DNA from 3 places in the Pseudomonas juntendi genome. Region 3 is predicted to be linked to each of the others. Evidence: predicted binding sites of a transcription regulator. Region 3 holds the regulator's gene; each other region holds the start of a gene.
What was found. The regulator sigma-54, encoded in region 3, starts transcription at its own class of promoters, with help from an activator protein. The targets are predictions, from matches to a motif close to ANTGGCATNNANNTTGCTNT.
Positions count from the first base shown of each region.

Region 1: the regulator sigma-54 is predicted to act here: its motif matches at 3,091-3,110, upstream of glnA (type I glutamate--ammonia ligase).
Region 2: the regulator sigma-54 is predicted to act here: its motif matches at 1,485-1,504, upstream of L1P09_RS07420 (CmpA/NrtA family ABC transporter substrate-binding protein).

Region 1 covers NZ_CP091088.1:5,059,285-5,069,976, forward strand. The annotation lists gene typA (translational GTPase TypA) at 1-989, opposite strand, end outside; gene thiI (tRNA uracil 4-sulfurtransferase ThiI) at 1,118-2,572, opposite strand; gene glnA (type I glutamate--ammonia ligase) at 3,208-4,614, shown strand; gene L1P09_RS23400 (chorismate mutase) at 4,770-5,312, shown strand; gene glnL (nitrogen regulation protein NR(II)) at 5,576-6,661, shown strand; gene ntrC (nitrogen regulation protein NR(I)) at 6,658-8,094, shown strand; gene L1P09_RS23415 (hypothetical protein) at 8,722-9,159, opposite strand; gene trmL (tRNA (uridine(34)/cytosine(34)/5-carboxymethylaminomethyluridine(34)-2'-O)-methyltransferase TrmL) at 9,158-9,619, shown strand; gene secB (protein-export chaperone SecB) at 9,739-10,224, opposite strand; gene grxC (glutaredoxin 3) at 10,264-10,518, opposite strand; gene L1P09_RS23435 (rhodanese-like domain-containing protein) at 10,520-10,692, opposite strand, start outside.
Region 2 covers NZ_CP091088.1:1,613,140-1,623,831, reverse strand. The annotation lists gene rmf (ribosome modulation factor) at 42-257, shown strand; gene L1P09_RS07425 (quinone-dependent dihydroorotate dehydrogenase) at 364-1,386, opposite strand; gene L1P09_RS07420 (CmpA/NrtA family ABC transporter substrate-binding protein) at 1,545-2,759, shown strand; gene L1P09_RS07415 (ANTAR domain-containing response regulator) at 2,772-3,347, shown strand; gene L1P09_RS07410 (nitrate/nitrite transporter) at 3,537-4,748, shown strand; gene L1P09_RS07405 (bifunctional protein-serine/threonine kinase/phosphatase) at 4,758-6,428, shown strand; gene cobA (uroporphyrinogen-III C-methyltransferase) at 6,456-7,196, shown strand; gene L1P09_RS07395 (OmpA family protein) at 7,278-8,315, opposite strand; gene sigX (RNA polymerase sigma factor SigX) at 8,427-8,993, opposite strand; gene L1P09_RS07385 (mechanosensitive ion channel family protein) at 9,107-9,931, opposite strand; gene L1P09_RS07380 (hypothetical protein) at 9,934-10,206, opposite strand; gene L1P09_RS07375 (zinc transporter ZntB) at 10,319-10,692, opposite strand, start outside.
Region 3 covers NZ_CP091088.1:971,092-981,783, forward strand. The annotation lists gene rapZ (RNase adapter RapZ) at 1-797, opposite strand, end outside; gene ptsN (PTS IIA-like nitrogen regulatory protein PtsN) at 800-1,264, opposite strand; gene hpf (ribosome hibernation-promoting factor, HPF/YfiA family) at 1,277-1,585, opposite strand; gene L1P09_RS04405 (RNA polymerase factor sigma-54) at 1,665-3,158, opposite strand; gene lptB (LPS export ABC transporter ATP-binding protein) at 3,332-4,057, opposite strand; gene lptA (lipopolysaccharide transport periplasmic protein LptA) at 4,058-4,582, opposite strand; gene lptC (LPS export ABC transporter periplasmic protein LptC) at 4,569-5,141, opposite strand; gene L1P09_RS04425 (KdsC family phosphatase) at 5,150-5,674, opposite strand; gene L1P09_RS04430 (KpsF/GutQ family sugar-phosphate isomerase) at 5,674-6,648, opposite strand; gene L1P09_RS04435 (ATP-binding cassette domain-containing protein) at 6,896-7,705, shown strand; gene mlaE (lipid asymmetry maintenance ABC transporter permease subunit MlaE) at 7,705-8,502, shown strand; gene mlaD (outer membrane lipid asymmetry maintenance protein MlaD) at 8,502-8,987, shown strand; gene L1P09_RS04450 (MlaC/ttg2D family ABC transporter substrate-binding protein) at 8,997-9,644, shown strand; gene L1P09_RS04455 (STAS domain-containing protein) at 9,641-9,943, shown strand; gene L1P09_RS04460 (BolA family protein) at 10,061-10,300, shown strand; gene murA (UDP-N-acetylglucosamine 1-carboxyvinyltransferase) at 10,324-10,692, shown strand, end outside.

The sequences.
Region 1 (10,692 bases), 1.5 Mb from region 3:
TTGCGGCTGGTAACGAACTTGCCTTCTTTACCGCAGAATGGCGAGTCGTTGACCTGGAAGGTCATCGAAACGGTTGGCTCGTCAACGGTCAGCGGCTTCATCGCCTCTACCGCGTCCGGGGCGCACAGGGTGTCGGAGATGAACAGCTCGTCGAAACCGCTGATGCAAACGATGTCGCCAGCCTGGGCTTCTTCGACGTCGACGCGGTGCAGGCCGTGGTGGCCCATCAGTTTCAGGATACGGCCGTTACGCTTCTTGCCGTTGGTGTCGATGGCGACAACCGGGGTGTTCGGCTTGACGCGACCACGGGCGATACGGCCAACGCCGATAACACCGAGGAAGCTGTTGTAGTCCAGTGCGGAGATCTGCATCTGGAACGGGCCGTCACGGTCAACAGACGGTGCTGGTACGTTGTCGACGATCGACTGGTACAGCGCAGTCATGTCTTCGCCCATGGCGGTGTGGTCCAGACCGGCAATGCCGTTCAGGGCCGAGGCGTAGACGACTTTGAAGTCCAGCTGTTCATCGGTGGCACCGAGGTTGTCGAACAGGTCGAAGATCTGGTCCAGAACCCAGTCCGGACGCGCGCCCGGGCGGTCGACCTTGTTGATCACGACGATTGGCTTCAGGCCGGCTTCGAAGGCCTTCTTGGTCACGAAGCGGGTTTGCGGCATCGGGCCGTCCTGGGCGTCGACCAGCAGCAGCACCGAGTCGACCATCGACATTACACGCTCGACCTCGCCACCGAAGTCGGCGTGGCCGGGGGTGTCGACGATGTTGATGTGGTAGCCGTTCCAGTTGATGGCGGTGTTCTTCGCCAGAATGGTAATACCGCGCTCTTTTTCCTGGTCGTTGGAGTCCATGACGCGCTCGTCGTTGAGCTCGTTACGCTCCAGGGTGCCGGACTGACGCAGGAGTTTGTCGACCAGGGTGGTTTTACCATGGTCAACGTGGGCGATGATGGCGATGTTACGCAGATTTTCGATCACAAGTGTATCTCGATCAGAGGATTCGGTTGCCGCCCAGTGTAGGCGGCGAACATGTACTGTTTAAGGCTCAGCGGGCCCGGCGGTCGGGAGGGCGATGGCGGATACTGCCGCCATACAGCCCCGGCGTCTTATGTCGGACGATAAACACGCACATTGGCATGTCCCTCACTGAGCAGGTGGTGTGCGTGCAAACGGCTCATCACACCCTTATCGCAATACAGCAAGTACTGGCGCGTGGGGTCCAGGTGCTTGAACTTGCTGTTGATGGCATAGAACGGCATGGCCTGCACCTCGATACCTTCCAGTACCAGAGGCTGATCTTCCTGGGCGTCGGGGTGACGAATGTCGATGACGATCTGGCCTGGCAGCGCCTCGGCCACTTCCTCGATTTCGATGTCCTTGCCCAATTCATCGATCACGTGGTCGATGGAAATGAACTTGGCGCGCTCCAGGGCGCGCTCCAGCACGGCCATGTCGAACTGCTTTTCTTCGTGCTCCATGCGGTGGCGCTTGGCATGGGTGGTCGGGTTCACCGAGATCACGCCACAGTATTCCGGCATGTGCTTGGCGAAGTCGGCGGTGCCGATTTCGGTGGCCTGGTCGATGATGTCCTGCTTGTGCGTGGCCAGCAGCGGGCGCAGCACCAGCTTGTCGGTGGCCGAGTCGATGATCGACAGGTTCGGCAAGGTCTGGCTCGATACCTGGGAAATCGCCTCGCCGGTCACCAATGCGTCGATCTGCAGGCGGTCGGCCATATGCGCGGCGCCGCGCAGCATCATGCGCTTGAGGGTCACGCCCATGTAGCTGTTGTCGACCTTGTTGAGGATTTCGCCAACCACTTCCTCGAACGGCACGCTGATGAACAGCACGCGCTGGCTGCTGCCGTACTTCTTCCACAGGTAGTGGGCCACTTCCATCACGCCCAGCTCGTGGGCACGGCCGCCGAGGTTGAAGAAGCAGAAGTGGGTCATCAGACCACGGCGCATCATCTGGTAGGCCGCCACGGTAGAGTCGAAGCCACCGGACATCAGCACCAGGGTCTGCTCCAGCGCACCGAGCGGGTAACCGCCAATGCCATTGTGCTGGTTGTGGATCACGTACAGGCGCTGGTTGCGGATCTCGATGCGCACCATCACCTCGGGGTTCTTCAGTGCGATACCGGCAGCGCCGCACTGCTGGCGCAGCTGGCTGCCGACGTAACGGTCGACGTCCATCGAGGTGAAATCATGGTGACCACCGCGCTTGCAGCGCACGGCGAAGTGCTTGCCGGCCAGCAGGTGGCCAAAATGGTGCTTGCACTTGGCGACGATATCGTCGAAGTCACCCAGCGGGTATTCCTCTACCTGCAGGAAATGGGTAATACCCGGGGTGCAGGTGAGGCGCTCGATCATCTCGCGCTGGACTTTCTCGTCTTCGACGCGGGTAACCACTTCGAGGTTGTCCCACACACCATCCACCGCAAGCTCAGGGTCGAGGTCCTTGAGCACGTTGCGGATATTCTTGCCGAGCTGGCGGATGAAGCGCTTGCGCACCGGCCGGCTCTTGATGGTGATTTCTGGGAAGACTTTGACGATGAGTTTCATTGGTTAACAGCGCGCGCAGGGCCTGCCGAAAATGAGGGGCGCGAATTATATCGGAAATTGCTCAGGATTTGACCAACTTTTGATCAGAAGCTTTGAGATAAATGTCAGCGCAGGATTTTTTGGTGCCCGTGAGACCGAGCGCCGCCCGCGCGGCGCATCGCGAGCTACGCTCGCTCCTACGTTTGTTTCGGGCCAGTAACCCCTGTGCCAGGTGCGCGCGACCGCCTTGTTTGTACCGCGCGATAATGAGGCATGCGCCAAGGCGTTCGCGCACAAATCCCACAGGCATAATTGGCCCGAAACAAACGTAGGAGCGAGCGCAGCTCGCGATGCGCCGCGCGGGCGGCGCTCGATCTCACAGGCGATGAAGCCCTCAAAGAAAGCACACCCTCCAGGTCGTGCACCATACCGGTGCACCAATACCAAAATCCGCATCTAAAAAGTGCACATTCCAAGCCCAGCCCCCCGCAAAATGCCTGCAAACGCCCCCTTTTATCCCGCCCTCGCCATTTTCGGGCACTGGCATGCAATTTGCTCCCTTGTGAGGCAGGTAAGCTTGGCCGACTATCCGCGCCCGGCAACACCCTTTTTCCAGGGCAGCGGCCCACCGCGCTCTAGACCATCCGGAGGACAACATGTCGAAGTCGGTTCAACTCATCAAAGATCATGACGTCAAGTGGATTGATCTGCGTTTCACGGACACCAAAGGTACTCAGCACCACGTGACCATGCCGGCGCGCGATGCGCTGGACGAAGACTTCTTCGAAGTCGGCAAGATGTTCGACGGTTCCTCCATCGCTGGCTGGAAAGGCATCGAAGCTTCCGACATGATCCTGATGCCGGTTGACGAAACCGCCGTGCTGGACCCGTTCACCGAAGAACCAACCTTGATCATCACCTGCGACATCGTCGACCCGTCGAGCATGCAGGGCTACGACCGCGACCCACGTGCCATCGCCAAGCGTGCCGAAGAGTACCTGAAGAGCACCGGCATCGGTGACACTGTCTTCGCCGGCCCGGAGCCAGAGTTCTTCATCTTCGACGAAGTCAAGTTCCAGTCGGACATCTCCGGCTCGATGTTCAAGATCTTCTCCGAGCAAGGCTCGTGGATGACCGGCGCTGACGTGGAAGGCGGCAACAAAGGCCACCGCCCAGGCGTGAAAGGCGGCTACTTCCCAGTTCCGCCGTTCGACCACGACCACGAAATCCGTACTGCCATGTGCAACGCACTGGAAGAAATGGGCCAGACCGTCGAAGTTCACCACCACGAAGTGGCAACTGCCGGCCAGAACGAAATCGGTGTCAAGTTCAACACCCTGGTGAAGAAGGCTGACGAAGTCCAGGCGCTGAAATACGTTGTGCACAACGTTGCCGACGCCTACGGCCGTACCGCTACCTTCATGCCGAAGCCACTGTACGGCGACAACGGTTCGGGCATGCACGTCCACATGTCGATCTGGAAAGACGGCAAGAACACCTTCTCCGGCGAAGGCTATGCCGGCCTGTCCGACACCGCCCTGTACTTCATCGGCGGTATCATCAAGCACGGTAAGGCCCTGAACGGCTTCACCAACCCGTCGACCAACTCGTACAAGCGTCTGGTTCCAGGTTTCGAAGCCCCGGTGATGCTGGCCTACTCGGCGCGCAACCGTTCCGCTTCGATCCGCATTCCTTACGTCGGCAGCCCTAAAGCCCGCCGTATCGAAGCCCGCTTCCCGGACCCATCGGCCAACCCGTACCTGGCCTTCGCAGCGCTGCTGATGGCTGGCCTGGACGGTATCCAGAACAAGATCCACCCAGGCGACGCGGCCGACAAGAACCTGTACGACCTGCCGCCAGAAGAAGCCAAGAACATCCCGCAAGTGTGCGGCAGCCTGAAAGAAGCGCTGGAAGAGCTGGATAAAGGCCGTGCGTTCCTGACCAAGGGCGGCGTGTTCTCCGACGACTTCATCGACGCCTTCATCGAGCTCAAGAGCGAAGAAGAAATCAAGGTCCGCACCTTCGTGCACCCGCTGGAATACGAGCTGTACTACAGCTGCTGATCTGATCGGCGCCCGGCGCCGGTGAGCTGATCAAACGGCCTCCCTCGGGAGGCCGTTTTCGTTTCTGCCGTCACTATTTTCGGAAGCGTCCTACCCCCGAGGATCAGCCAACACCGCCACACTCGGGCCTTCACCCTATGCTCTGGAGGTCTGTCATGCGTCATTTCCCCTTCGCCGCAGTGGCTGTATTGGCCCTGACCGGTTGCACTGCAGAAGCCCCGCCGGATACGGCGCTGTCCGCCCTGCTCGACAACATCGAACGGCGCCTGGCCCTGGCTGAAGCCGTGGCGCTGCACAAGTGGGACACTGGCCAGCCCGTGCAGGCAACGCTGCGCGAGCAACAAGTGCTGGCGAATGTCCGTGCTGCCGCACCTGGCCACGGCCTGGCACCACAACGCGCCGAGGCGTTTTTCGCCGACCAGATGGAAGCCAACAAGTTGCTGCAATACACCCTGCTGTCCGACTGGCACCGCGAGGGCGCGGCGCCGCACACGCAACGCCGCGACTTGCAGACTGACATCCGCCCGCAACTGGATGACCTGCAGGGCACACTCCTGCAAAGGCTGGCAGCCTTCGACCGTGAGCCCGGGGCAGGCTGCAGCACACGGCTGGCCAAGGAACTGGCCGGCCGGTCCGCGCCCCAACCACTGCACCAGGCCTTGGTTCGCGCCACCGGTCAATTGTGCGATAAATCCTGAAAGCTCTATGCTCCTTATTGGTGCATTCTTGCGAGCGACGCCCTTGAATGCACCCCAAAAAAGGTCACAAGAAACGTTAAACCAGGACATTCTGGTGCGAATCTGCGCGATTTCGGGTGCTGATCGGACAATTCCGCTTCTTTTCGGAGCTTTGGTTTGTTTCTTGCATTTTATGCACTGAAACTGGAATCAGCGGATTCACTGCGCCCCGGGTTCTGGCTGCACCCTGCCAGACAAGCGCCAAAAGAGGTCAACGACGCCTTATGACCATCAGCGATGCACAGCACCGTCTGCTTCTGGACAACCTGACCACCGCCACGCTATTGCTCAACGGTGAGCTGCGCCTGGAATACATGAACCCAGCTGCAGAAATGTTGCTGGCGGTCAGTGGCCAGCGCAGTCACGGGCAGTTCATCAGCGAACTGTTCACTGAATCGACCGAGGCGCTCAGCTCATTGCGCCAGGCGGTGGAACAGGCGCACCCGTTTACCAAACGCGAAGCACAACTGACGTCCCTGACCGGGCAGACGATCACGGTCGACTACGCGGTAACGCCAATCCTGCACCAGGGCCAGACCCTGCTGCTGCTGGAGGTGCACCCGCGCGACCGGCTGCTGCGCATCACCAAGGAAGAGGCGCAACTGAGCAAACAGGAAACCACCAAGATGCTGGTGCGGGGCCTGGCTCACGAAATCAAGAACCCCCTCGGGGGCATCCGCGGCGCCGCCCAGCTGCTGGCCCGCGAGCTGCCCGAAGACGGCCTGCGCGACTACACCAATGTGATCATCGAAGAGGCCGACCGCCTGCGCAACCTGGTCGACCGCATGCTGGGCTCGAACAAGCTGCCTTCGCTGGCCATGACCAACATCCATGAAGTACTGGAGCGGGTCTGCAGCCTGGTCGAAGCCGAAAGCCAGGGCTGCATCACATTGGTGCGCGACTACGACCCAAGCCTGCCGGATGTCCTGATCGACCGCGAACAGATGATCCAGGCCCTGCTCAATATCGTGCGCAACGCCATGCAGGCGATCAGTTCGCAGAACGAACTGCGCCTGGGCCGCATCACCTTGCGCAGCCGCGCCTTGCGCCAGTTCACCATCGGCCACGTGCGCCATCGCCTGGTGGCCCGGGTGGAGATCATCGACAACGGCCCGGGCATCCCGCTGGAACTGCAAGACACCCTCTTCTATCCCATGGTCAGCGGTCGCCCGGACGGTACCGGGCTCGGCCTGGCCATTACCCAGAACATCATCAGCCAGCACCAGGGCCTGATCGAGTGTGAAAGCCACGCTGGCCATACCGCCTTCTCGATCTACCTGCCTCTGGAACAAGGAGCCACCGCCTCATGAGCCGAAGTGAAACCGTATGGATCGTCGACGATGATCGCTCCATCCGCTGGGTCCTGGAAAAAGCCCTGCAACAGGAAGGCATGACCACCCAGAGCTTCGATAGCGCAGACGGTGTCATGGGCCGCCTGGCCCGCCAGCAGCCGGACGTGATCATTTCCGACATCCGCATGCCGGGGGCCAGCGGCCTCGACCTGCTGGCGCAGATTCGCGAGCAGCACCCACGCCTGCCGGTCATCATCATGACCGCCCATTCCGACCTGGACAGCGCCGTGGCATCGTACCAAGGCGGCGCTTTCGAGTATCTGCCCAAGCCGTTCGACGTGGACGAGGCGGTTTCGCTGGTCAAGCGGGCCAACCAGCACGCCCAGGAGCAGCAAGGGCTGGACGTGCCACAAAGCCTGGCGCGCACGCCGGAGATCATCGGTGAAGCCCCGGCGATGCAGGAGGTGTTCCGCGCCATTGGCCGCCTCAGCCACTCCAACATCACCGTGCTGATCAATGGCGAGTCCGGTACCGGCAAAGAACTGGTAGCCCACGCCCTGCACCGCCACAGCCCGCGCGCAGCGGCACCGTTCATTGCCCTGAACATGGCCGCCATCCCCAAGGACCTGATGGAGTCCGAGCTGTTCGGCCACGAAAAAGGCGCTTTCACTGGCGCCGCCAACCTGCGCCGGGGCCGCTTCGAGCAGGCCGATGGCGGCACCCTGTTCCTCGACGAGATCGGCGACATGCCCGCCGAAACCCAGACCCGCCTGCTGCGGGTGCTGGCAGATGGCGAGTTCTACCGGGTCGGCGGCCACGTGCCGGTCAAGGTAGATGTGCGTATCATCGCCGCTACTCACCAGAACCTTGAGTCACTGGTGCAGGCTGGCAAGTTCCGCGAAGACTTGTTCCACCGCCTGAACGTGATTCGCATCCATATCCCGAGGTTGGCTGACCGGCGCGAAGACATCCCCGCACTCGCCCGCCATTTCCTTGCCCGTGCCGCTCAAGAGCTGGCGGTCGAGCCGAAGGTGCTCAAGCCGGAAACCGAGGAGTTCATCCGCAACCTGCCATGGCCGGGCAACGTGCGGCAGATGGAGAACACCTGCCGCTGGATCACCGTCATGGCCTCCAGCCGCGAGGTACTGATTGGTGACTTGCCGCCGGAGCTGCTGAACCTGCCCCAGGACGCTGCCCCCGTGACCAACTGGGAGCAGGCGCTGCGCCAGTGGGCTGACCAGGCACTGGCGCGTGGGCAATCCAACCTGCTGGACAGTGCGGTGCCAAGCTTTGAGCGGATCATGATCGAGACCGCCCTCAAGCACACCGCCGGCCGGCGCCGCGATGCGGCGCTGTTGCTAGGCTGGGGCCGCAACACCCTGACCCGCAAGATCAAGGAACTGGGGATGAATGTGGCGGGTGGCGATGATGAGGAAGGTGACGAGCACTGAGCGCTAGGTTAACCCTCGAGATCTTTGGGGCTGCTGCGCAGCCCTTTCGCGACACAAGGCCGCTCCTACACGGACCATCTGTGCCTCCGGGCTGATGGGTTACCTGTAGGAGCGGGTTCACCCGCGAAAGGGCCGGGCCTGCGGGCCAGTTTCTGCCAGGCAATGTGCATTGCCGGTACTACCGTATTCGCGGGTGAACCCGCTCCTACATCGATTGATGATGCCGGCCCGGCTCCGCAGGACTGCCGGCCACCCCCGCCCATTGTAAGCGGCCTTGTGCCGCGACAGGGCCGCAAAGTGGCCCCAGCTGTTTCAGCCTTCCGATGCACCGTTCCTGTGCCCGCTGCACCTCGCCAAGGCACAAACCCCCTCAAAAACCGGCCGAATCCCCCTCAAAGCCCAGTATTTCCGGGTTTTGCAAAACTGGCACGCCCCCTGCAATAGCTAATACATACCCAGTTTCGGGGGCCCTGGTACAGGCAGGCCGGGTGAACCCCTCTTTTATTAGCAACACCGCCGTTTTTTGGGGACCTCGGTACAGGCAGGCCGGGCCATCCCCCCTTTACACGCAGTACGCCGTAGCCCTTTTGGGGACCCTGGTACAGGCAGGCCGGGATATCCCCTCTTTTATTCCTGCAGGCTCACCTGCAGCCGCCAGCGCCCAGCGTCTTCTGCACCGGCCCATTGGCCGTGCAGGGGGCGCGCGGCCACCACCGTCAGCAACAACCCCTCCTGGCTGTTCTGCAGCCGCCAGCTTACCGGTTTGCCGTTCAGGCTCAACTGGCCCTGCCGGGCCGTGCCCTGGGCCTGGAACAGCACAGCCACTGTGCCTTGGACGTTCTCGGCATGCAGCTTGGGTTCTTCGTTGAACCACAGCGCCAGCCCATCCGGCAACACCTCTACCTGCTGCAACTGACGCTCTACAGGGGCGGTCAGGCGGCCGATCATCAGCCCCACCATCACCCCGACGATCGCCAGCGACAGCAGCATGCGCGGCAACGCCTTCGAACGCACATCCGGTTCGGGGGTAGAATGCCCGTCATCCTCTTGCTTGGAGCCGTGCATGTTTCACGTCATCCTTTTTCAACCAGAAATTCCGCCGAATACCGGCAATATCATTCGCCTGTGCGCCAACAGCGGCTGCCACCTGCACCTGATCGAACCCATCAGCTTCGAACTGGATGACAAGCGCCTGCGCCGCGCGGGGCTGGATTACCACGAGTATGCCACGCTCAAGCGCCACCAGAGCCTGGCCGAATGCCTGGAAAGCCTGGGCAACCCACGGCTGTTCGCCTTTACCACCAAGGGCTCGCACCCGTTCCACGAGGTCGCGTACCAGCCGGGTGACGCGTTCCTGTTCGGGCCGGAGAGCCGCGGGCTGCCGGCAGAAGTCCTCGACAGCCTGCCCGCCGAGCAACGCCTGCGCCTGCCCATGCGCCCAGGCTGTCGCAGCCTGAACCTGTCCAATACAGTGGCGGTGACGGTGTATGAGGCCTGGCGGCAGAACGGGTTTGCCGGGAGCTGATGTGTAAGCCTGCACTGGCCCTATCGCCGGCAAGCCGGCTCCCACAGGGACCACGTGCGGCTTCCCACACAGCCAACAAAAAAGCGCCCCTAGAGGCGCTTTTCCGATACCGGCAGCAGTTACTGAACGGTTGGCGCTTCGCCGGCTTCCTGCATGCGCTGCATTTCCTGCGCGTACAGGGCGTCGAAGTTGACCGGCGACAGCATCAGCGCCGGGAACGAACCACGGGTCACCAGGCTGTCCAGGGTCTCGCGGGCATACGGGAACAGAATGTTCGGGCAGAACGCACCCAGCGTGTGGCTCATCGAAGCCGCATCGAGGTTGGCGATGAGGAAGATACCCGCCTGCTGCACTTCAGCGATGAACGCGACTTCGTCGCCGTTCTTCACGGTGACCGACAGGGTCAGCACCACCTCATGGAAGTCGCCTTCCAGGGCCTTTTGCTTGGTGTTCAGGTCCAGGGCAACGCTTGGCTCCCAGGTCTGACGGAAGATCTGCGGGCTTTTCGGGGCCTCGAACGACAGGTCGCGCACATAGATGCGCTGCAGGGAGAACTGAGGGCTGTTGTCTTCAGCAGCAGCGCCGTTGGTCTGTTGGTCAGTCATGGCAGATCCTTATCCTAATGTTTTCGAATGCAGTGCAAATCAGGCCGCCAGCAACGCGTCGAGCTTGCCGGCGCGTTCCAGGGCATAGAGGTCATCGCATCCACCGACATGGGTACTGCCGATCCAGATCTGCGGCACCGACGTGCGGCCGGCTTTCTGGGCCATCTCGGCGCGCAGTTGCGGTTTGCCGTCGACCTTGATTTCCTCGAATGCCACGCCCTTGCTCTCGAGCAGGTACTTGGCACGCATGCAGTAGGGGCAGTAGTCGCTGGAATAAACGATGACGGGCTTCATATCACTTCACCAGGGGCAGGTTATCGGCTTTCCAGCTGGAAACGCCACCGCTCAGCTTGGCGGCGTTGTAACCGGCCTTGAGCAGATCGCGGCAAATGCTGCCGGACTGCTGGCCCATCGCGTCGACGACGATCAGGGTCTTCTCTTTGTGCTTGTCCAGCTCGGCCATGCGGT
Region 2 (10,692 bases), 640 kb from region 3:
GCCGACGGGACATTACAGTCAACAAGTGAGGGCAACACCCTATGAGAAGACTTAAGCGTGATCCGTTGGAAAGAGCATATTCACGTGGCTACCAATACGGGGTCACCGGCAAATCCCGCGAACTCTGCCCGTTCAATCTTCCTTCTGTTCGCCAAGCCTGGATCAACGGCTGGCGTGAAGGTCGCGGCGATAACTGGGACGGAATGACTGGCACCGCTGGCATCCATAGACTCAACGAAAATCACGCCGTAGGCTGATCGAGGACACTGAATTCGATTTACATGCACGCCCCAATCGGGCGGCGGGCGTAGGCCCAGGGGCCCCTTCAAGGGGCCCTTTTTAATGGGCTGGCAAAGCGCCAAACTAGCGCGGCATCGCCGCGATCGCATCCACCGCTTCGCGAATCAGTGCCGGCCCCTTGTAAATGAAGCCCGAATAGATCTGCACCAGGCTCGCCCCGGCAGCGATCTTCTCGGCAGCGTGGCGCCCTTCGGTGATGCCACCGGCGGCAATGATCGGCAACTTGCCACCCAGTTCGCCCGCCAGCACCTTGACGATATGGGTGCTCTTCTCCAGCACCGGCGCGCCTGACAGGCCACCTGCCTCGCCCCCATACGGCAGCGCTTCGACACCCTCACGGCCCAGCGTGGTGTTGGTGGCAATCACCGCATCCATGCCCGACTCCATCAATGCAGCCGCCACCAGGGCGGTTTCTTCGTCGCTCATGTCCGGGGCGATCTTGATCGCCAGCGGCACGCGCTTGCCATGTTCAGCAGCCAGCTGCTCACGGCGCTCGGCCAAGGCATCGAGCAGTTGCTTGAGCGAATCGCCGAACTGCAGGCTGCGCAGGCCCGGGGTGTTCGGCGAACTGACGTTGACCGTGATATAGCTGGCAGCGGTGTACACCTTGTCCAGGCAGAACAGGTAGTCGTCGACCGCGCGCTCGACCGGGGTGTCGAAGTTCTTGCCGATGTTGATACCCAGCACACCGCTGTAGCGCGACGCACGAACACGACCCAGCAGGTGGTCGACCCCCAGGTTGTTGAAGCCCATGCGGTTGATGATGGCGGTGGCTTGCGGCAGGCGGAACAGCCGAGGCTTGGGGTTGCCCGGCTGCGGGCGCGGCGTGACGGTGCCGATTTCGACGAAACCGAAGCCCAACTGGGCAAAGCCGTCGATGGCCGCGCCATTCTTGTCCAGGCCGGCGGCCAGGCCGACCGGGTTGGCGAAGTTCAAGCCCATGACCGAAACCGGCAACGCCGCCGGTTGCTTGCACAGCATGCCGTTTAGGCCAAGACGGCCACCGGCACCGATCAGGTCCAGGGACAGGTCGTGGGAAGTTTCCGGGGAAAGCTTGAACAGCAGCTGGCGGGCCAGGGTATACATGGGCGGGCAAGGCTCAGGGTGAGTGAGGGGGCGATTATAGCCAGCGCGGCGCCGGCATGACAGCACATCGTGGGGCCATGGGGCGAGGTGGTCGCGTAAATGGCACATCGGTTGCACCCCAAGTGCCCACAGCCTTATCAGTATGGGCGAGGAACCTTGTGAACACTGCACCCCGAGCAACGCCCCTGGCCTGGGTCAACGGCAGCGACGCGCCGGAGAAACCCAGCCTCAACATCGGTTTCATGGGCCTCACCGACTGCGCCTCGGTCGTGGTCGCCGCCACCCAGGGCTTCGCCCAGCAGCACGGCCTGACCCTCAACCTCAAGCGCCAGGGCTCGTGGGCCGGCCTGCGGGACAAACTGGTCAGTGGCGAACTGGACGCCGCGCACTGCCTGTATGGGCTGGTCTACGCCGTGCACCTGGGCATCGGTGGCGTGCCGGGCAGCGACATGGCCGTGCTCATGGGGCTGAACCAGAACGCCCAGGCCATCAACCTGTCCCCGACCCTGCAACGCAAAGGCGTGACCAACCCTGAAGCACTGGCGCGGCTGGTGCACCAACATGGCCCGCGGCTGACCTTTGCCCAGACCTTCCCCACGGGCACCCACGCCATGTGGCTGTATTACTGGCTGGCCAGCCAGGGCATCCACCCTTTGCGTGACGTCGACAGCGTAGTCGTACCGCCTGCGCAGATGGCCGCACACATCCAGGCCGGGCGCATCGACGGCTTCTGCGTCGGCGAGCCGTGGGCCGCCGACGCGGTCGCCAAAGGCCAGGGCTTTACCCTGGCCACCAGCCAGTCGATCTGGCCCGACCACCCGGAAAAGGTCCTGGCCTGTGCCCGCGCCTTTGCCGAACAATACCCCAACAGCGCGCGCGCGTTGATCAAGGCGATCCTCGCTGCCAGCCGGTTCATCGAGCAAAGCCCGGACAACCGCCGCAGCGCCGCGCAACTGCTCAGTGGCAGCGCCTACCTGGACACCGCGCTGGCCAGCATCGAGCCACGCCTGCTGGGCCACTATCAGGACGGCCTGGGCAACCACTGGCAAGACCCGCACGCCCTGCGCCTGTTCGACCAGGGCCGAGCCAACTTCCCATACCTGTCCGACGGAATGTGGTTCATGACCCAGTTTCGCCGCTGGGGCCTGCTGCGCGAAGACCCGGATTACCTCCAGGTCGCGGGCCAGGTCCAGCACCTGGCGCTGTACACCGAGGCAGCCCAGAGCCTGGGCGTGGCATACCCGGCGCACCCCATGCGCAGCAGCCTGCTGATAGACGGTGGCCGCTGGGACGGCAGCGACCCCTATGGCTATGCCCGTAGCTTCAGCCTGCATGCGTTGGGCGAGCTGCCCGACGCCCAGGTTGGCAGGTAAGGGGGGACGACCATGCTGCGCATCCTGCTGATCGACGACACCCAGAGCAAACTAGGCCGCCTCAAGGCCGCTTTGACCGAGGCCGGCTTCGACGTCACCGAAGCCCCAGGCCTGACCATCGACCTGCCCGCTTGCGTCGAAACGGTGCGCCCGGACGTGGTGCTGATCGATACCGATTCACCGGACCGCGATGTGATGGAGCATGTGGTGCTGGTCAGCCGTGACCAACCCCGACCGATCGTGCTGTTCACTGACGAACACGACCCCGGGGTGATGCGCCAGGCGATCCAGGCAGGGGTCAGTGCCTATATCGTGGAAGGTATCCATGCGGCGCGGTTGCAGCCGATTCTGGACGTGGCCATGGCTCGCTTCGAAAGCGACCAGGCCCTGCGCGCCCAGTTGCTGGCACGCGACCAGCAACTGGCTGAACGCAAGCGTATCGAGCAAGCCAAGGGCCTGCTGATGAAAATCAAAGACTGCAACGAAGAACAGGCCTACACCCTGATGCGCCGCCAGGCCATGAGCCGCCAACAGAAGCTGATCCAGGTGGCCGAGCAGATCATCGCCATGCACGAGATGCTCGGCTGAGGGGGCCGGTGCACTGCCTGGCCACCCTGCCCAGGCACAGTTGGCCCATCTCTTGCTGAACAAAACGCACCGGTAACCAACGGCGGTTGCCCCACTTAATTCCGACAAAGACGTCGCTCGCCCCTCCACAGCCGTGGAGCGGGTGGCGGCGTCTTTTTCGTTCCGTTGCATGACCGAGTGAGGTGTTCGATGAGTACCAGCTTCTGGAAATCCGGGCATGTGCCCACGCTGTTCGCCGCGTTCCTGTACTTCGACCTCAGCTTCATGGTCTGGTACCTGCTGGGCCCACTGGCGGTGCAGATTGCCGCCGACCTGCAATTGAGCGCACAACAGCGGGGCTTGATGGTGGCGGTGCCGATCCTGGCCGGGGCCATCCTGCGCTTTGCCATGGGCGTGCTGGTGGACCGCCTGTCGCCCAAGACCGCCGGGCTGATCGGCCAGGTAGTGGTCATCGTCGCGCTGGCCGCTGCCTGGCGCCTGGGCGTGCACAGCTATGAACAGGCACTGCTGCTGGGCGTGTTCCTCGGTTTTGCCGGCGCCTCGTTCGCCGTGTCGCTGCCACTGGCTTCGCAGTGGTACCCGCCACAGCATCAAGGCAAGGCCATGGGCATCGCCGGGGCCGGCAACTCGGGCACGGTGTTCGCGGCCCTGCTCGCCCCGGCACTGGCAGCCGGCTTTGGCTGGAACAATGTCTTCGGCTTTGCACTGCTGCCACTGTCGCTGGCGCTGGTGGTCTTCGCCTTGCTGGCACGTAACGCCCCACAACGGCCCAAGCCCAAAGCCATGGCCGACTACCTCAAGGCACTGGGCGACCGCGACAGCTGGTGGTTCATGTTCTTCTACAGCGTCACGTTCGGTGGTTTCATCGGCCTGGCCAGCGCCCTGCCCGGCTACTTCAGCGATCAGTACGGCCTAAGCCCGGTCACCGCCGGCTACTACACGGCGGCCTGCGTGTTCGCCGGCAGCCTGATGCGCCCGCTCGGTGGCGCCCTGGCCGACCGCTTTGGCGGCATCCGCACGCTGCTGGGCATGTACAGCCTAGCGGCCGTCTGCATTGCTGCCGTCGGCTTCAACCTGCCCTCCGCGGCAGCCGCCCTGGCCCTGTTCGTCAGCGCCATGCTCGGCCTGGGTGCCGGCAATGGCGCAGTGTTCCAACTGGTGCCGCAACGCTTCCGCCAGGAAATCGGCGTGATGACCGGGCTGATCGGCATGGCCGGTGGTATGGGTGGCTTCCTGCTGGCGGCGGGGCTGGGCACCATCAAGCAGCACACTGGCGATTACCAACTGGGGTTGTGGCTGTTCGCCAGCCTGGGCCTGCTGGCCTGGTTCGGCCTGCACGGCGTGAAACAACGCTGGCGCACCACCTGGGGCTCGGCGGCCGTGACCGCAGCGCGGGTCTGAGGCCCACCCATGAGCCTGCAACTGAGCTTTGCCCAGGCCAGCGCCACCGGGCCGCGCGCGGAAAACCAGGATGCCTTGCGCCTGGTCACCCCGGCGCCCGAACTGGCCGCCAGCAAAGGCTACCTGTTCGCCCTGGCCGACGGGGTCAGCCAATGTGCCGACGGCGGCCTTGCCGCGCGGGCCAGCCTGCAGGCGCTGGCCCTGGACTACTACGCCACGCCGGCCACCTGGGGCGTGGCCCAGGCCCTCGACCGCCTGCTGCTGGCACAGAACCGCTGGCTGCGCGCCCAAGGGAATGGCCAGCCGTTGCTGACCACCCTCAGCGCACTGGTGCTGCGCGGGCGGCGCTTCACCCTGGCCCACGTAGGCGACTGCCGGGTGTATCGCTGGCACGCCGGCCAGCTGCAGTGCCTGAGCGAAGACCATGTCTGGGACCAGCCCGGCATGCAGCATGTACTCAAACGCGCGCTGGGCCTGGACCAGCATCTGCTGGTGGATTACCTGGAAGGCGAATTGCAGCCGGGTGAATGTTATCTGCTGGTCAGCGACGGTGTGTGGGCCAGCCTGGGCGACCAGCACATCCAGGCGGTGCTGCGCGAGCAACCCGACCTGCAGCTGGCCGTGGACACGTTGGTTGCCAGCGCCCACCTCAACGGTAGCCAGGATAACGCCAGCGCCATGCTGGTGCAGGTCGATCAACCGGGCACGGCGAACCTTGGCGACACCTTGGCCCAACTGCAGCACTGGCCCGTACCCGAGCCGTTACGGGCAGGCCAGTCGATCGATGGCTGGCAGGTCGAACAACTGCGCGCACACAGCCGTCAGTCGTTGTTGTACCGGGTGCGCGATGGCCAGGGCCACGCGTGGCTGCTCAAGACTTTGCCGCCCGAGCGGCGGCAGGAGCCTGGTGCGGCGCAGGGCCTGCTGCTCGAAGAATGGTTCATGCGCAGGGTCGCCGGCCGGCACTTTCCCGAGCTGCACGCTTGCAGCCAGCGCCAGCAGTTGTACTACGTGATGCGCGAATACCCGGGCCAGAGCCTGGCCGCACTGCTGGCCGAAAATGGCCCACTGCCCTTGGCCCAGTGGCTGGAGCTCGCCCGGCAGTTGCTACAGGCGGTAGGGGTGCTGCACCGGCGCAACCTGCTGCACCGCGACATCAAGCCCGACAACCTGCACCTGGGCGGCGATGGCCAGTTGCGCCTGCTGGACTTCGGCCTGGCGTACTGCCCCGGGCTCTGCGAAGACCCGCAACATGCCTTGCCCGGCACCCCGTCCTACATCGCCCCGGAAGCCTTCGACGGCCAGCCGCCCAGCCCCCGCCAGGACCTGTATGCCGCAGGCGTGACGCTGTATCACCTGCTGACCGGGCACTACCCATATGGGGAAGTGGAAGCCTTTCAGCGGCCGCGCTTCGGCCAACCGGTCAACCCGGCGCGCTACCGGCCCGACCTGCCGGAGTGGCTGCAGCACAATCTGCAGCAGGCTGTGGCCGCCGACCCGGCGCAGCGCTTCGAAACCGCCGAACACTGGTTGCTGCTGCTCGAACTGGGCGACCGCCAGGAATTGCCCGGCCGCCCGCGGCCATTGCTGGAGCGCGAGCCACTGAAAGTCTGGCGCACCCTGGCCGTGCTGTCGCTACTGATCAACCTGATATTGCTGCTCACCCTGCTCAAGGGCTGAATGCACCTTGCCAATGAGGAAACACGAATGAATGCAAAAGTGTGGCTGGTCGGTGCCGGCCCGGGTGACCCGGAACTGCTCACCCTCAAGGCTGTACGCGCCTTGCAGGAAGCGGCAGTGGTGATGATCGACGACCTGGTCAACCCGGCAGTGCTGGAGCATTGCCCGCAGGCGCGGGTTATTGCAGTGGGCAAGCGTGGCGGCTGCCGCTCGACGCCGCAGGCGTTCATCCAGCGCCTGATGTTGCGCCACGCCCGCCAAGGGCGCTGTGTAGTGCGGCTCAAGGGCGGCGACCCGTGCATCTTCGGCCGCGGCGGCGAGGAGGCCCTGTGGCTGCAGGGGCATGGTATCGAGGTGGAAATTGTCAACGGCATCACCGCAGGCCTGGCAGGCGCCACGCAGTGCGGTATTTCCCTGACCTCGCGGGGCGTCAGCCGCGGGGTAACGCTGGTGACCGCGCATACCCAGGATGACAGCGCACAGAACTGGGCAGCATTGGCCCAGGCTGGCACCACGTTGGTGGTGTACATGGGCGTGGCCCGGCTGGAGCAGGTCCGCCAGGGGTTGCTGGACGGGGGGATGGCACCCGGCATGCCGGTGGCCATGATCGAGAATGCCTCGCTGCCCGAGCAACGCGAGTGCAGGAGCGATGTGCAGGGGATGGTCGAGGATGCGCGTGGGTTCGCCTTGCGTAGCCCGGCGATCCTGGTGATTGGCGAGGTGGTTGGGGCGCAGGTGGCTCAGCAGTGGGTGGCCGCTACCGGCTGACAGCCACGGCCCGCCGGCCGGCAAAACCCAGCCAAAGAAAAACCCGGCCGAGGCCGGGTTTTTCGTGAAGCTTCAAACCAATTACTTGGCCTGGGCTTCTACCTGAGCTTCAACGCGACGGTTGATAGCACGGCCTTCTTCGGTGGCGTTGTCAGCAACCGGACGGGTTTCGCCGTAGCCAACCGAGTCAACACGGCTGGATTCCACGCCGTACTGCTGGGTCAGGACTTGCTTGACAGCGTTGGCACGACGCTCGGACAGCTTCTGGTTGTAAGCGTCTGGACCCACGGAGTCAGTGTGACCTTCAACCACGGTGGTGGTTTGTGGGTACTGCTTCATGAAGTCAGCCAGGTTCTTGATGTCGCCGTAGCTGTTTGGCTTGACGACCGACTTGTCGAAGTCGAACTTCACGTCCAGCTCAACACGAACGACTTCGGCAACAGCCGGGCAGCCGTCGGCGTCAACGGTAACGTTGGCCGGGGTGTCTGGGCACTTGTCGACGTTGTCGCACACGCCGTCGTTGTCGGAGTCGGAGCAAACTTCAGCAACAGGTGCTGGAGCGGGGGCTGCGGTTTGCTTCGGGCTACCGCCGAAGTTCAGGCCAACACCAACGCTTGGGGCCCACTCGGTGTCGCCCTGGTCGATGTTGTACTGGGCTTCAACGCCAGCACGGGCGTAGAACATGTCGGTGATGTACCACTTGGCACCAGCGCCAACGTTGGCGAAGGTGGAGTGGTCACGACCGCCACGGCCGGTCTGGCCCAGCGACTGGTGCGAGAAACCAGCGGAAACGTACGGACGGATAGCGTCGTACGGGTTGTTGAAGTGGTAAACGGCGTCCAGGGCGGTGTTCGAGCCCTTGATGTTCTTGCCGTCATCGCCACGAGCGTTGTGCACTTCGTCGTAGCCCAGACGCAGTTCAACGTCGTCGGTCAGGAAGTAACCGATCGAGCCGCCGAACAGGTTGCCGTCGTTCTTGAAGTCGCGCTGGCTGTCGAAGAATTCTTTCTTGTAGAAGATTTCAGTCTCGACGGCGCCTTGACCTTGTGCCATAGCGCCAATCGAGGTGGCGGCTACGAGCGAACCAATGGCCAAGCCCAAGGTGTTTTTCAATTTCATCCGTTAAATCCCCATCTGGTGATAGTTAAGCAGTCCCACCATAAACAAGGGGGACAACTCGACGGCAAGTCTAGCAGAACTCGCCGATTCGTTAGAGATATTTGCAGACGACTAAGTTTCATCGAGACCCGCAAATTTCTCACGAAGCTTGTCTAGCGCGCGCTTGTATCGCATCTTCGTCGCGCTCAGGCCCATGTGCATGATGTCGGCGATCTCCTGGAACTCCAGCTCTGCGACAAAACGCAGCACCAGGATCTCGCGGTCGATCGGGTTCACATGCACCAGCCACTTGTCCAGCCCGCCTTTTTCTTCCGGCTTCGGTGCCTTGTCCTCGGACGCCTCTTCAACAGGGTCCAGGCTCAGGGCATCCATCAACCGGCGTTTGCGGCGCTCCTTGCGGTACTGGGTAATGCACTCGTTGTAGGTGATGCTGTAAAGCCAGGTCTTGAACTTGGATTTACCCTCGAAGTTCTTCAGACCGTACAGCACCTTCAGCATCACTTCCTGACAGACATCGTCCGCGTCACGGTCGTTCCCTAAATAACGTGCACAGACGTTGAACAGGGTCCGCTGGTAGCGCCGCATGAGCTCCTCATAGGCACGGGTGACGTGGTACAGCTCCTCATGCGAACGCGCCACCAACTCTTCGTCGGTGAGCTCGCGAGGGTCATAACGCATGGGCGGCGTAGGAACTTTATTCAAAACGGATCTGGCCGACAGTCAGGTCAATGTCGCCGCGCGACCCCGTGGGTCGAATTTCGCGGCGGCATACATTAACAGCTTTCACGCGGTTAGCGGCTATTGACTCGCTGTTCCAGCAGCTCGCGGTTGGACAACGACACCAGCTCCCCCTCATCGGTCAGCAGGGTGGTTTTCACCGTGCCGATTTCCTCGATGAGCCCTTCGACCTCTCCAATCCGCACCTGCTGGCCTACCTGGTACAACTCGCGAACATAAATGCCGGCCAGAATCTGCCCGGCAATTTCGCGGCTGCCCAGGCCCATGGCCAGGGCAACCGCCAGACCAACGGTAATCAGGCCGATGACGATCACATGGTTGAGCAGGTCGGTTTTCACCTCCAGCTGGCTGATGGCCACCGAAATGCTGATGATGATGACCAGCCCTTGCGCGATACGCCCCAGGCCTGCCGAATACTCCAGGCCAATGCCTTCTGCAGCACCGCGAACCAGGCCATTGGCCACCTGTGCCAGCAGCACGCCGACCAGCAACACCAAGGCCCCGCCGAACACTTTCGGCAAGTACAGGGCAAGCATGTCGAGGGTCGCCGAAACCCGCTCCAGGCCCAGCGATTCAGCGGCGGAAACCAGGAAGATGAGCAGTACGAACCAGTAGACGATCTTGCCGATCAGGGTGGAAATGGGCACCTGTATGCCGACCCGGCCCAGCATTTTGGTCAGGCCGGTACCGGCCATGAGGCGGTCCAGGCCGAATTTGGCCAGCAGTTTGGACAGCAGTGTATCGAGCAGCTTGGCTACCACGAAACCGAGCAGCACCACGACCAGTGCGCCGAACAGGTTAGGGATGAAGTTCGCCACTTTGGTCCAAAGGGCGGTCATCGCGGTGACCAGGCTCTGGGTCCAGAGATCGAGTTCCATATTCAATCGGCCTTATCTGCTTTGCTGCCAGTGGCAGCGTTGCGGGAAGTGTGTCGACGCACCGGCGCGACATGCGCCGAGCCATTGTTCACGGCGATCAGCAGCGCCTGGCTCCAGCGGCCAAGCAAGCTGAACAGATCACCCGCACCGACCTGGCGGTTGGCGGTTTTCAGCACGCGGCCCAAGCAGGCAGCGTCATCCCGGTCGTCCCGGTCGTTGCCGGAGGGTGACGCCTTGAGCAGGTCGCGCAGGGATTCTTCAAACGGATCGTGCATGTGCACCTCGCGCAGTGTCAGCTAGAGACGAGATGGCCCGGCGATGGGTCACACATCCGATTGGCACGAATGTTTCGAATGGTGTGATGTTCGCCTGCAGCCCACCCACGCGTCATACCCACCGCAACCGGCGGAACAACCACCACTGCCCCACCGCCAGCCCCAGCACCACAATGCAGGCGAACAGGAAGCCGTAGGGGTTTTGCGCCCCCGGAATGCCACCGACGTTGATGCCCAGCAACCCGGTGATGAAGCTCATCGGCAGAAAGATGCAGGTGATGATGCCAAAGCGGTACATGGTGCGGTTCATCCGCTCGCTACGGCGACGGTCTTCGCTCTCCAGCACCAGCGCGGCGCGCTCGCGGGTCAGCTCCAGCTCCTCCAGGTAGCGGATCAGGCTGTTGTTCAGCTCGTTCCAGTAATCGGCATCGGCATAGGCGAACCAGCTCCACTTGCTGCGTGATAACTGGGCATAGATTTCCCGTT
Region 3 (10,692 bases):
AGGCGTTCGGTGATGTACACCGAACGATGGTGGCCGCCGGTGCAGCCAATGGCAATGGTCACGTAGGCACGGTTACTGGCTGCGAAGCGGGGTAGCCACTTGAGCAGGTAGCTGGAAATATCGTTGAACATGTCCTCGACGTCTGGCTGCGCGGCCAGGTAGTCGATCACCGGCTGTTCCAGGCCGGAGTGCTCACGCAATTCGGGCTTCCAGTAGGGGTTGGGCAGGCAGCGTACGTCGAACACCAGATCGGCATCGACCGGCATGCCGCGTTTGAAGCCGAATGACTCGACCAGGAATGCGGTACCAGGCTCGGGCTTGTTGAGCAGGCGCAACTTGATCGTGTCACGCAACTGGTAGAGGTTCAGGCTGGTGGTGTCGATCTTCAGGTCGGCCAGGTCGGCAATCGGCCCCAGCAGTTCGCTCTCCACGCGGATGGCCTCTGCCAGCGAGCGGTCGGCGTTGGTCAGCGGGTGGCGGCGGCGGGTTTCTGAAAACCGCTTGAGCAGGGTATCTTCATCGGCATCCAGGTACAGCACATCGCACTGGATGTGGCGGGCACGGGCGTCGGCTAGCAGCTCGGGGAAGCGCGACAGGTGGCTGGGCAGGTTGCGGGCGTCGATCGACACTGCCACTTTCGGCTGCAGCAGTTCGGTGTTGATCAGTGCATTTTCCGCGAGCTGCGGCAGCAGCCCGGCGGGCAGGTTGTCAATGCAATAGAAACCGTTGTCTTCCAGGACATCGAGGGCGGTGCTCTTGCCGGAGCCAGACCGGCCGCTGACGATGATCAGGCGCATGTTCAGTGCTCGTTCTGTACGTCCAGGACAACCTGGTACAAGGCCTCGTTGCTGGTGGCCGAACGCAGGCGATCACGCACGTCCTTGCGGTCGAGCATGCTGGCGATCTGGCGCAGCAGTTCCAGGTGGGCATCGGTGGCGGCTTCAGGGACCAGCAGGACGAACAGCAAGTCTACCGGCGCGCCATCGATGGCATCGTAATCGATGGGTGCTTCCAGGTGCAGCAGGGCGCTGACTGGCGCGGAGCAGCCTTCAAGCCGGCAGTGCGGAATGGCGATGCCATTGCCGAAACCGGTTGAACCGAGTTTTTCCCGCGCGACCAGCTTTTCGAAGACGACTTGCATCTCCAGTTCCGGCACTTGTTCGGCGATGATGGTGGCGACCTTTTCCAGGGCGCGCTTCTTACTGCCGCCCGGCACGTTCACGAGGGAACGGCCGGGGGTCAGGATGGTTTCAAGTCGGATCATGGATGAGGGGGATCAGCGGGCAGCTGCACCTTGCAGCAGGCTTTGCTGTTTTTCCTTGTGTTTTTTCAGTTGGCGGTCGAGCTTGTCGGCCAAGGCATCGATCGCTGCATACATATCTTCGTGTTCGGCGTTTGCTACCACTTCGCCGCCGGGAATCTGCAGGGTCGCCTCGACCTTCTGCTGCAGCTTCTCGACCTTCATGATGACCTGCACGTTGGTGATCTTGTCGAAGTGACTTTCCACGCGGGCGAGCTTTTCCAGCACGTAATCGCGCAGTGGCTGGGTGACTTCTACATGCTGTCCACTGATATTGACTTGCATACAGCTTCTCCTTTGTTGCCCGTGCATAAAGAGGCAGGTTTTGCACCTGCCCCGCAAACGCTATGGCAGATCTCAGGGGCTACATCAGTCGCTTGCGCTCACTCGACGGTGCGATGCCGAGAGACTCGCGGTACTTGGCGACGGTGCGGCGGGCCACCTGGATGCCTTGTGCCTCCAGTAAACCAGCGATCTTGCTGTCACTCAATGGCTTTTTCTGATTTTCCGCTGCAACCAGTTTCTTGATGATCGCGCGGATCGCTGTAGACGAGCATTCTCCGCCTTCGGAGGTGCTGACGTGGCTGGAGAAAAAGTATTTCAGTTCGTAGATGCCGCGGGGCGTGTGCATGTATTTCTGCGTGGTCACCCGGGAAATGGTCGACTCGTGCATGCCCACCGCTTCTGCAATGTCATGCAGCACCAGCGGTTTCATCGCTTCGTCGCCATGATCGAGGAAGCCGCGCTGATGCTCGACGATCTGCGTGGCGACTTTCATCAGGGTTTCGTTGCGGCTTTGCAGGCTCTTGATGAACCAGCGCGCCTCCTGCAGCTGGTTGCGCATGAAGGTGTTGTCGGCACTGGTGTCGGCGCGGCGCACGAAGCCGGCGTATTGAGCGTTCACGCGCAGGCGCGGGATGGCTTCCTGGTTTAGTTCCACCAGCCAGCGGTCGCTGTCCTTGCGCACGATTACGTCCGGTACCACGTACTCGGGCTCGCTGGACTCGATCTGCGAACCCGGGCGCGGGTTGAGGCTTTGCACCAGTTCGATCACCTGGCGCAGTTCGTCTTCCTTGATTTTCATGCGCCGCATGAGCTGGCTGTAGTCGCGGCTGCCGAGCAAGTCGATGAAATCGCAGACCAGCCGTTTCGCCTCGTTCAGCCACGGCGTGCTGGCAGGCAGTTGGCGCAGTTGCAGCAACAGGCACTCGCCAAGGGTGCGTGCCGCGACGCCTGCCGGTTCGAACTGCTGAATGCGGTGCAGCACCGCTTCGACTTCGTCTAGCTCGATATCCAGCTCCGGGTCGAAGCCAGCGCAGATTTCTTCGAGGGTGTCTTCCAGGTAGCCCTGGCCGTTGATGCAGTCGATCAGGGTCACGGCGATCAGGCGGTCGGTATCCGACATCGGCGCCAGGTTCAGTTGCCACAGCAGGTGGCTTTGCAGGCTTTCGCCGGCCGATGTCCGCGTGGTGAAGTCCCACTCGTCGTCATCGTTGCTCGGAAGGCTGCTGGCGCTGGTCTGGTAGATGTCTTCCCAGGCGGTGTCGACCGGCAGCTCGTTGGGGATACGCTCGCTCCATTCACCGTCTTCGAGGTTGTCGGCACTGACCGTGCTTTCCTGGAAGCTGTTGTCCTGAACGTCGGCGGCCGGCTTGTTCTCGGCGTTGTCGGCCATCGGGTCGCTGTTGTCGAAGTCTTCGCCGTCTTCCTGGCGTTCGAGCATCGGGTTCGACTCCAGCGCCTCCTGGATTTCCTGTTGGAGGTCCAGGGTGGAAAGCTGGAGCAGGCGGATGGCCTGTTGCAACTGCGGTGTCATCGTCAGTTGCTGGCCCATTTTTAGGACGAGCGATGGTTTCATGGCTGGGGCTTAATACCTTGTTCGCCGGCGCGCATGCGCCATCCACTACACGAGGGCGCCGGGGCGCCAGATCAAGCAAGTTTTATGCCTTAAATCGTAGCGTTTGCCTAGAGTACGTAACAATTTTAACCCCGGCTTCAGGGCAGGTTGCCAGTACCCCAGGCAGGGGTGGGTCAGAGCCGGAACTCGTGGCCCAGGTAAACCTCTTTGACCAGTTCGTTGGCCAGGATGGTTTCGGCGTCGCCTTCGGCGATCAGCCGGCCATCGTTGACGATGTAGGCGGTCTCGCAGATATCCAGGGTTTCGCGCACGTTGTGGTCCGTGATCAGCACACCGATACCCTTGGCCTTGAGGTGGTGGATGATCTGCTTGATGTCACCGACCGAGATCGGGTCCACGCCGGCGAAGGGTTCGTCCAGCAGGATGAACTTGGGCGCGGTCGCCAGGGCGCGGGCGATCTCGACACGGCGGCGTTCGCCACCGGACAGGCTCATGCCGAGGTTGTCGCGGATGTGGCTGATGTGGAACTCCTGCAGCAGGCTTTCCAGTTCCTTGCGCCGGCCATCGCGGTCGAGGTCCTTGCGGGTCTCGAGGATGGCCATGATGTTGTCGGCCACCGAAAGCTTGCGGAAGATCGAGGCTTCCTGCGGCAGGTAGCCGATGCCGGCGCGCGCGCGGCCGTGCATGGGCTGGTGGCTGACATCGAGGTTGTCGATCAGGACACGACCCTGCTCGGCCTGGACCAGGCCGACGATCATGTAGAAGCAGGTGGTCTTGCCGGCACCGTTCGGGCCGAGCAATCCGACGATCTGGCCGCTGTCGATCGACAGGCTGACATCACGTACGACCTGGCGCCCCTTGTAGCTTTTGGCCAGGTGCTGGGCTTTTAGGGTTGCCATTTACTCGGCCTTCTTCTTGGGCTGGATCACCATGTCGATGCGCTGACGTGGCTGGGTCACGTTACCGCCACGGCCGGCGGTAGCCACCTGCGACTTGGTGTTGTAGACGATCTTCTCGCCCTCGGTGGTGTTGCCTTCGTTCTCGACCTTGGCGCGGTCGGTGAGGATCACGGTGTCTTTTTGCGCCTGGTATTGGATGGTCACTGCCCAGCCCTTCATCTTGTCGGGCTTGGCGGCGCTCTGCTGCTGCTCGAAGTAGGCCAGGTTGCCAACCGAAGTGACCACGTCGATGTCGCCGTTGGCGGCGCGGGTCATGGTCACGGTATTGCCTTTGATCATCATCGAGCCTTGAGTGATGATCACGTCACCGGTGTACGTCGCGACACCCTGCTTGTCGTCCAGATGCGCGTTGTCGGCCTGGATACGGATTGGCTGGTCACGGTCATTCGGCAGGGCGAAGGCGCTCGCGCTTCCCAGTGCTGCGCTCAGGCTGAGCAAAAGGGGGAGGGTTTTAACGAGCCTCATACTGTCCTCTTACGTTAGAGAGCAAGTCCATCTTGCCTTCTTTCAAATACGCTTTCATGCCCTTGCCCGTGGTTGTGCCACCGGCGCCGTCGATTCTAACGGCTTGCTCGGTCTGCGCATATTGCTTCTGCGGGAATACGGTCATGCGTGAGCTGGTGATGATGGTGTCGCGTTGCTTTTCGTCGGTGCGGGCAACGCGGACCTTGTTGATCAGTTCGACCTCGTTGCCGTCCGGGCTGACCTCGGCGCGCTCGCTCTGAACATGCCACGGGTATTCGGTGCCGCGGTAAAGGCGCAGGTCGGGCGTGGTCACCAGGGTAACTTCGGTCGCCTTGACGTGCTCGACCTTGTCGGCGGTCATTTCGTACTGCAATTTGCCGTCCGGCAAGAACTGCACACTATGGGCGTTGATCGCATAGTAGTCGATGGCGCTTTCGTCGACCTGGGCCACAGGCTGGTCGAGGAAGCTTTCAGGGCTGACATTCCAGTAGCCAATGGCAGCGAGCACGGCAGCAATCACCGCCAGCAGCGCAATATTGCGGACCTTCTTGCTGAACATGGGCGGCCTTACAAGTAGTTGGCGTTGGCAGCGTCCAGGGTGCCCTGGGCCTGCATGATCAGTTCGCAGAACTCGCGGGCAGCGCCTTCGCCGCCGCGCGCCTGGGTCACGCCGTGGGCATGCTGGCGAACGAAGGGCGCGGCGTTGGCCACTGCCATACCCAGACCGACGCGGCGAATCACCGGCAGGTCGGGCAGGTCGTCGCCCAGGTAGGCGACCTGTTCATAGCTTAGGCCGAGTTCGGCAAGCAGCCCGTCAAGAACCACCAATTTGTCTTCGCGGCCCTGAAACAGGTGCGCGATACCCAGGTTCGCAGCCCGCCGCTCGACCACCGGGGTCTTGCGCCCGCTGATGATGGCCGTGGTCACGCCCGACGCCATGAGCATCTTGATGCCCTGGCCGTCGAGGGTATTGAAGGTCTTGAATTCGCTGCCGTCTTCGAGAAAGTACAGTCGCCCATCGGTCAGTACGCCGTCGACATCGAACACGGCCAGCTTGATGGCCTGGCCACGTTGCATGAGATTCTGGCTCATCACATAACTCCTGCACGCAACAGGTCGTGCATGTTCAGGGCACCTGTCGGCCGGTCGTCCTGGTCGACGACCACCAGTGCGTTGATTTTGTTGTCTTCCATGATTTTAAGGGCCTCGGCGGCGAGCATTTCGGCCCGTGCAGTTTTGCCATGCACGGTCATGACGTGGTCGATCAACGTGGTATGCACGTCGATATTGCGGTCCAGGCTGCGGCGCAGGTCTCCATCGGTGAAGATACCGGCCAGCTTGCCGTCTGCCTCGAGCACAGCGGTCATGCCCAGCCCTTTGCGCGACATTTCCAGCAGGGCATCCTTGAGCAACGTGCCACGCAGCACCTTGGGCAACTGGTCACCGCTGTGCATCACATGCTCGACCTTCAGCAGCAGCCGCCGCCCCAAGGCGCCGCCAGGGTGCGAAAAGGCAAAGTCCTCGGCAGTGAACCCGCGCGCTTCGAGCAGGGCAATGGCCAGCGCGTCACCCAACACCAGTGCCGCAGTGGTCGAGGAGGTAGGGGCAAGGTTCAGCGGGCAGGCCTCCTGTGCGACCCGGGCATCCAGGTTCACCTCTGCTGCCTGGGCCAGGGTGGAGTCCGGGTTGCCGGTAAGGCTGATGAGGGTGATGCCCAGGCGCTTGATCAGCGGCAGCAACGTGACGATCTCGGCCGTGCTGCCTGAGTTGGACAGCGCCAGGATGATATCGTTGCCGGTGATCATGCCCATGTCGCCATGGCTGGCTTCGGCCGGGTGCACGAAAAACGCGGGGGTGCCGGTGCTGGCGAGGGTCGCGGCAATTTTGTTGCCGATATGCCCGGACTTGCCCATGCCAAGCACCACGACGCGGCCCTGGCTGGCCAGGATCAGTTCGCAGGCTTTGACGAAATGCTCGTCGATGCGCGCCAGCAGGCCCTCTACGGCCTCGAGTTCCAGGCGCACGGTGCGCTGTGCGGATTGAATCAGCTCGCTGGATTGGCTCATGTCGATAAAGCACTGCCTGATGAAAAGTCGGCGATTATAGCCGCAATCGACGAAACCCTCACCTTTTCCATCTGCCTGGTCACGGGCGCCCCAGCCTGTCTCGTAGCTGAACGGGGCATGCATGACCTTGGGGGCGCGCGGGCAGCGGTGCTATAGTTCGCCGCTATTCGGCCTGCCAAGGGCGCGTGTGCCTTCTGCAGGGAGGCTGGCGTCCATAAGGACGAGGCTGCATCAGCAAGGAGTCTAGATGAGTGTGGATAGCGCCTACGCGGTGGAATTGAAGGGTGTTACCTTCAAGCGCGGTTCGCGTAGCATTTTCAGCAACGTCGATATTCGCATCCCGCGCGGCAAGGTCACCGGCATCATGGGGCCATCGGGTTGCGGCAAGACCACGTTGCTTCGCCTGATGGGCGCGCAGCTGCGCCCCGCCAGTGGTGAGGTATGGGTCGCCGGGCAGAACCTGCCGACGCTGTCGCGCAGCGACCTGTTCGACGCCCGCAAGCAGATGGGCGTGCTGTTTCAGAGCGGCGCGCTGTTCACCGACCTCGATGTGTTCGAGAACGTCGCATTTCCGCTGCGCGTGCATACCCAGCTTGCAGACGACATGATCCGTGACATCGTGTTGATGAAACTGCAGGCCGTGGGGCTTCGTGGGGCCATCGACCTGATGCCCGATGAGCTGTCCGGTGGCATGAAGCGCCGCGTGGCGCTGGCCCGGGCAATCGCCCTGGACCCGCAGATCCTCATGTACGACGAGCCGTTCGTCGGGCAGGACCCGATTGCCATGGGGGTACTGGTGCGCTTGATCCGCCTGCTCAACGATGCCTTGGGCATTACCAGCATCGTGGTGTCCCATGACCTCGCAGAAACCGCCAGCATCGCCGACTACATCTATGTGGTGGGCGACGGCCAGGTGCTGGGGCAGGGTACCCCCGATGAGCTGATGGGCTCGGACAACCCGCGGATCCGCCAGTTCATGAAAGGCGACCCGGATGGCCCGGTGCCGTTCCATTTCCCTGCGCCTGACTACAGCGCCGACCTGCTGGGGGCGCGTTGATGCGCAGAAAATCCTTACTCGAACGTGTCCGGCTGCTGGGCCGCTCGGCCATCGACGTGGTGGCGGTACTCGGGCGTTCCTGCCTGTTCCTGTTCCATGCCCTGGTCGGGCGCGGCGGCATTGGCGGTGGCTTCCAACTGCTGATCAGGCAGCTGTACTCGGTGGGCGTGCTGTCGCTGGCGATCGTCGTCGTGTCCGGGGTGTTCATCGGCATGGTGCTGGCGCTGCAGGGCTACAGCATCCTCACCAAGTACGGCTCCGAGCAGGCCGTGGGCCAGATGGTGGCCCTGACCCTGTTGCGGGAACTTGGGCCGGTGGTCACGGCGTTGCTGTTCGCGGGCCGTGCCGGTTCTGCACTGACTGCCGAAATCGGCAACATGAAGTCCACCGAGCAGTTGTCCAGCCTGGAGATGATCGGCGTCGACCCGCTCAAGTACATCGTGGCGCCACGCTTGTGGGCCGGTTTCATCTCGTTGCCGCTGCTGGCGCTGATCTTCAGTGTGGTCGGTATCTGGGGGGGGTCGTGGGTCGCCGTGGACTGGCTGGGCGTATACGAGGGCTCGTTCTGGGCCAACATGCAGAACAGTGTTTCGTTCACCGACGACGTGCTCAACGGGCTGATCAAGAGCCTGGTGTTCGCATTCGTCGCGACCTGGATCGCCGTATTCCAGGGGTACGACTGTGAGCCCACTTCAGAAGGGATCAGCCGTGCAACCACCAAGACCGTGGTCTATGCCTCGTTGGCAGTGCTGGGTCTGGACTTTATTCTGACCGCCTTGATGTTTGGAGATTTCTGATGCAAAACCGCACCCTGGAAATCGGTGTCGGCCTGTTCCTGCTGGCCGGGATCCTGGCGCTGCTGCTGCTGGCCCTGCGTGTCAGCGGGCTGTCGGCCAGCCCGAGCAGCGATACCTATAAAGTTTATGCCTATTTCGACAATATCGCCGGTTTGACGGTCAGAGCCAAGGTGACCATGGCGGGCGTGACCATCGGCAAGGTCACCGCCATCGATCTGGACCGTGATTCCTATACCGGTCGGGTGACCCTGCAGCTGGACAAGTCGGTGGACAACCTGCCGACCGACTCCACTGCCTCGATCCTGACCGCCGGTCTGCTCGGCGAGAAGTACATCGGTATCAGCGTGGGCGGTGAGGAAGACGTGCTCAAGGATGGCTCGACCATTCACGACACCCAGTCTGCCCTGGTGCTGGAAGACCTGATAGGCAAGTTCCTGCTCAACTCCGTTGGCAAGGAACCGAAAGAAGCGCAACCGGCTAATTGAGGAGTTTCCATGATTTCGATCTTGCGACGTGGCCTGCTGGTGTTGCTGGCGGCTTTCCCCCTGATGACCTTGGCCGCGCAGTCGCCGCATGACGTGGTTCAGGGCACCACCACCGAGTTGCTGGGTGAACTCAAGGCCAACAAAGAGCAGTACAAGGCCAACCCACAAGCGTTCTACGACACCCTTGACCGGATTCTCGCGCCGGTGGTCGATGCCGACGGTATTTCCCGCAGCATCATGACCGTCAAGTACTCGCGCAAGGCCACGCCCGAGCAGATGCAGCGCTTCCAGGAAAACTTCAAGCGCAGCCTGTTCCAGTTCTACGGCAATGCGTTGCTGGAGTACAACAACCAGGGGATCGTCGTCGACCCGGCCAAGGCCGATGATGGCAAGCGCGCTTCGGTGGGCATGAAGGTTACCGGCAACAATGGCGCCGTGTACCCGGTGCAGTACACCCTGGAAAACCTGGGTGGCGAGTGGAAGGTGCGTAACGTCATCGTCAACGGCATCAACATCGGCAAGCTGTTCCGTGACCAGTTCGCCGACGCCATGCAGCGCAACGGCAACAACCTGGACAAGACCATCGACGGCTGGGCCGGCGAAGTGGCCAAGGCCAAGCAGGCCGCCGACAACTCGCCAGAAAAGGCGGTGAAATGAGTGAGGCCGCGGTAAGCATGGCTGAGCCGGGCGTGCTGAGCCTGTCCGGCGTGCTGGACTATCGCAGCGGGCCGCAGTTGCGCAAGCAAGGCAAGGCGCTGATCACTGCCAGCCGGGATGCGCAACTGGTGCTCGATTGCTCGGGCGTGCTGCGCTCCACCAGTGTCGGCCTGTCGTTGCTGCTGTCGTTCATGCGCGATGCCCAGGCCGCAGGCAAGGCCTGTCGGGTGCGGGGCATGCCCGACGACATGCGGGAAATTGCCGAGGTCTACGACCTCGATCAAGTGCTGGCGACCTGATGGCCCGGCACGGATGACGGCCCCTCGGTCAGCGAAGCCCTCGTTGGGCTTCGCAGGCGAGGGGCTTTTTTGTATGATGGCCGACCCGTGCGCATCGGGCGCCGATTGAGGTTGAGCATGCAGGCCGTAGAAGTTAAAAGCTTCCTTGAAGAGAAATTGCCGGGTTCCCGGGTCGAAGTTGAAGGCGAAGGCTGCAACTTCCAGTTGAACGTGATCAGCGACGAGTTGGCTGGCCTGAGCCCGGTCAAACGTCAGCAGGCTATCTATGCTCATCTGAATCCATGGATCGCCAATGGCAGCATCCATGCGGTAACCATGAAATTTTTCAGCAGCGCAGCCTGGGCTGAGCGCACCTGAGCCAACTTGGCGGCGAGATTCCAATGGACAAACTGATTATTACTGGCGGCGCTCGTCTTGATGGCGAGATCCGTATTTCGGGTGCGAAGAACGCGGCCCTGCCGATTCTGGCGGCGACCCTGCTGGCCGATGGCCCGGTCACCGTAGGCAACCTGCCGCACCTGCACGACATCACCACCATGATCGAGCTGTTCGGCCGCATGGGCATCGAGCCTGTGATCGACGAAAAGCTGGCGGTGGAAATCGACCCCCGCACCATCAAGACCCTGGTCGCGCCGTACGAGCTGGTCAAGACCATGCGCGCCTCGATCCTGGTGCTGGGCCCGATGGTCGCCCGCTTCGGCGAGGCCGAGGTGGCACTGCCTGGCGGTTGCGCGATCGGTTCGCGCCCG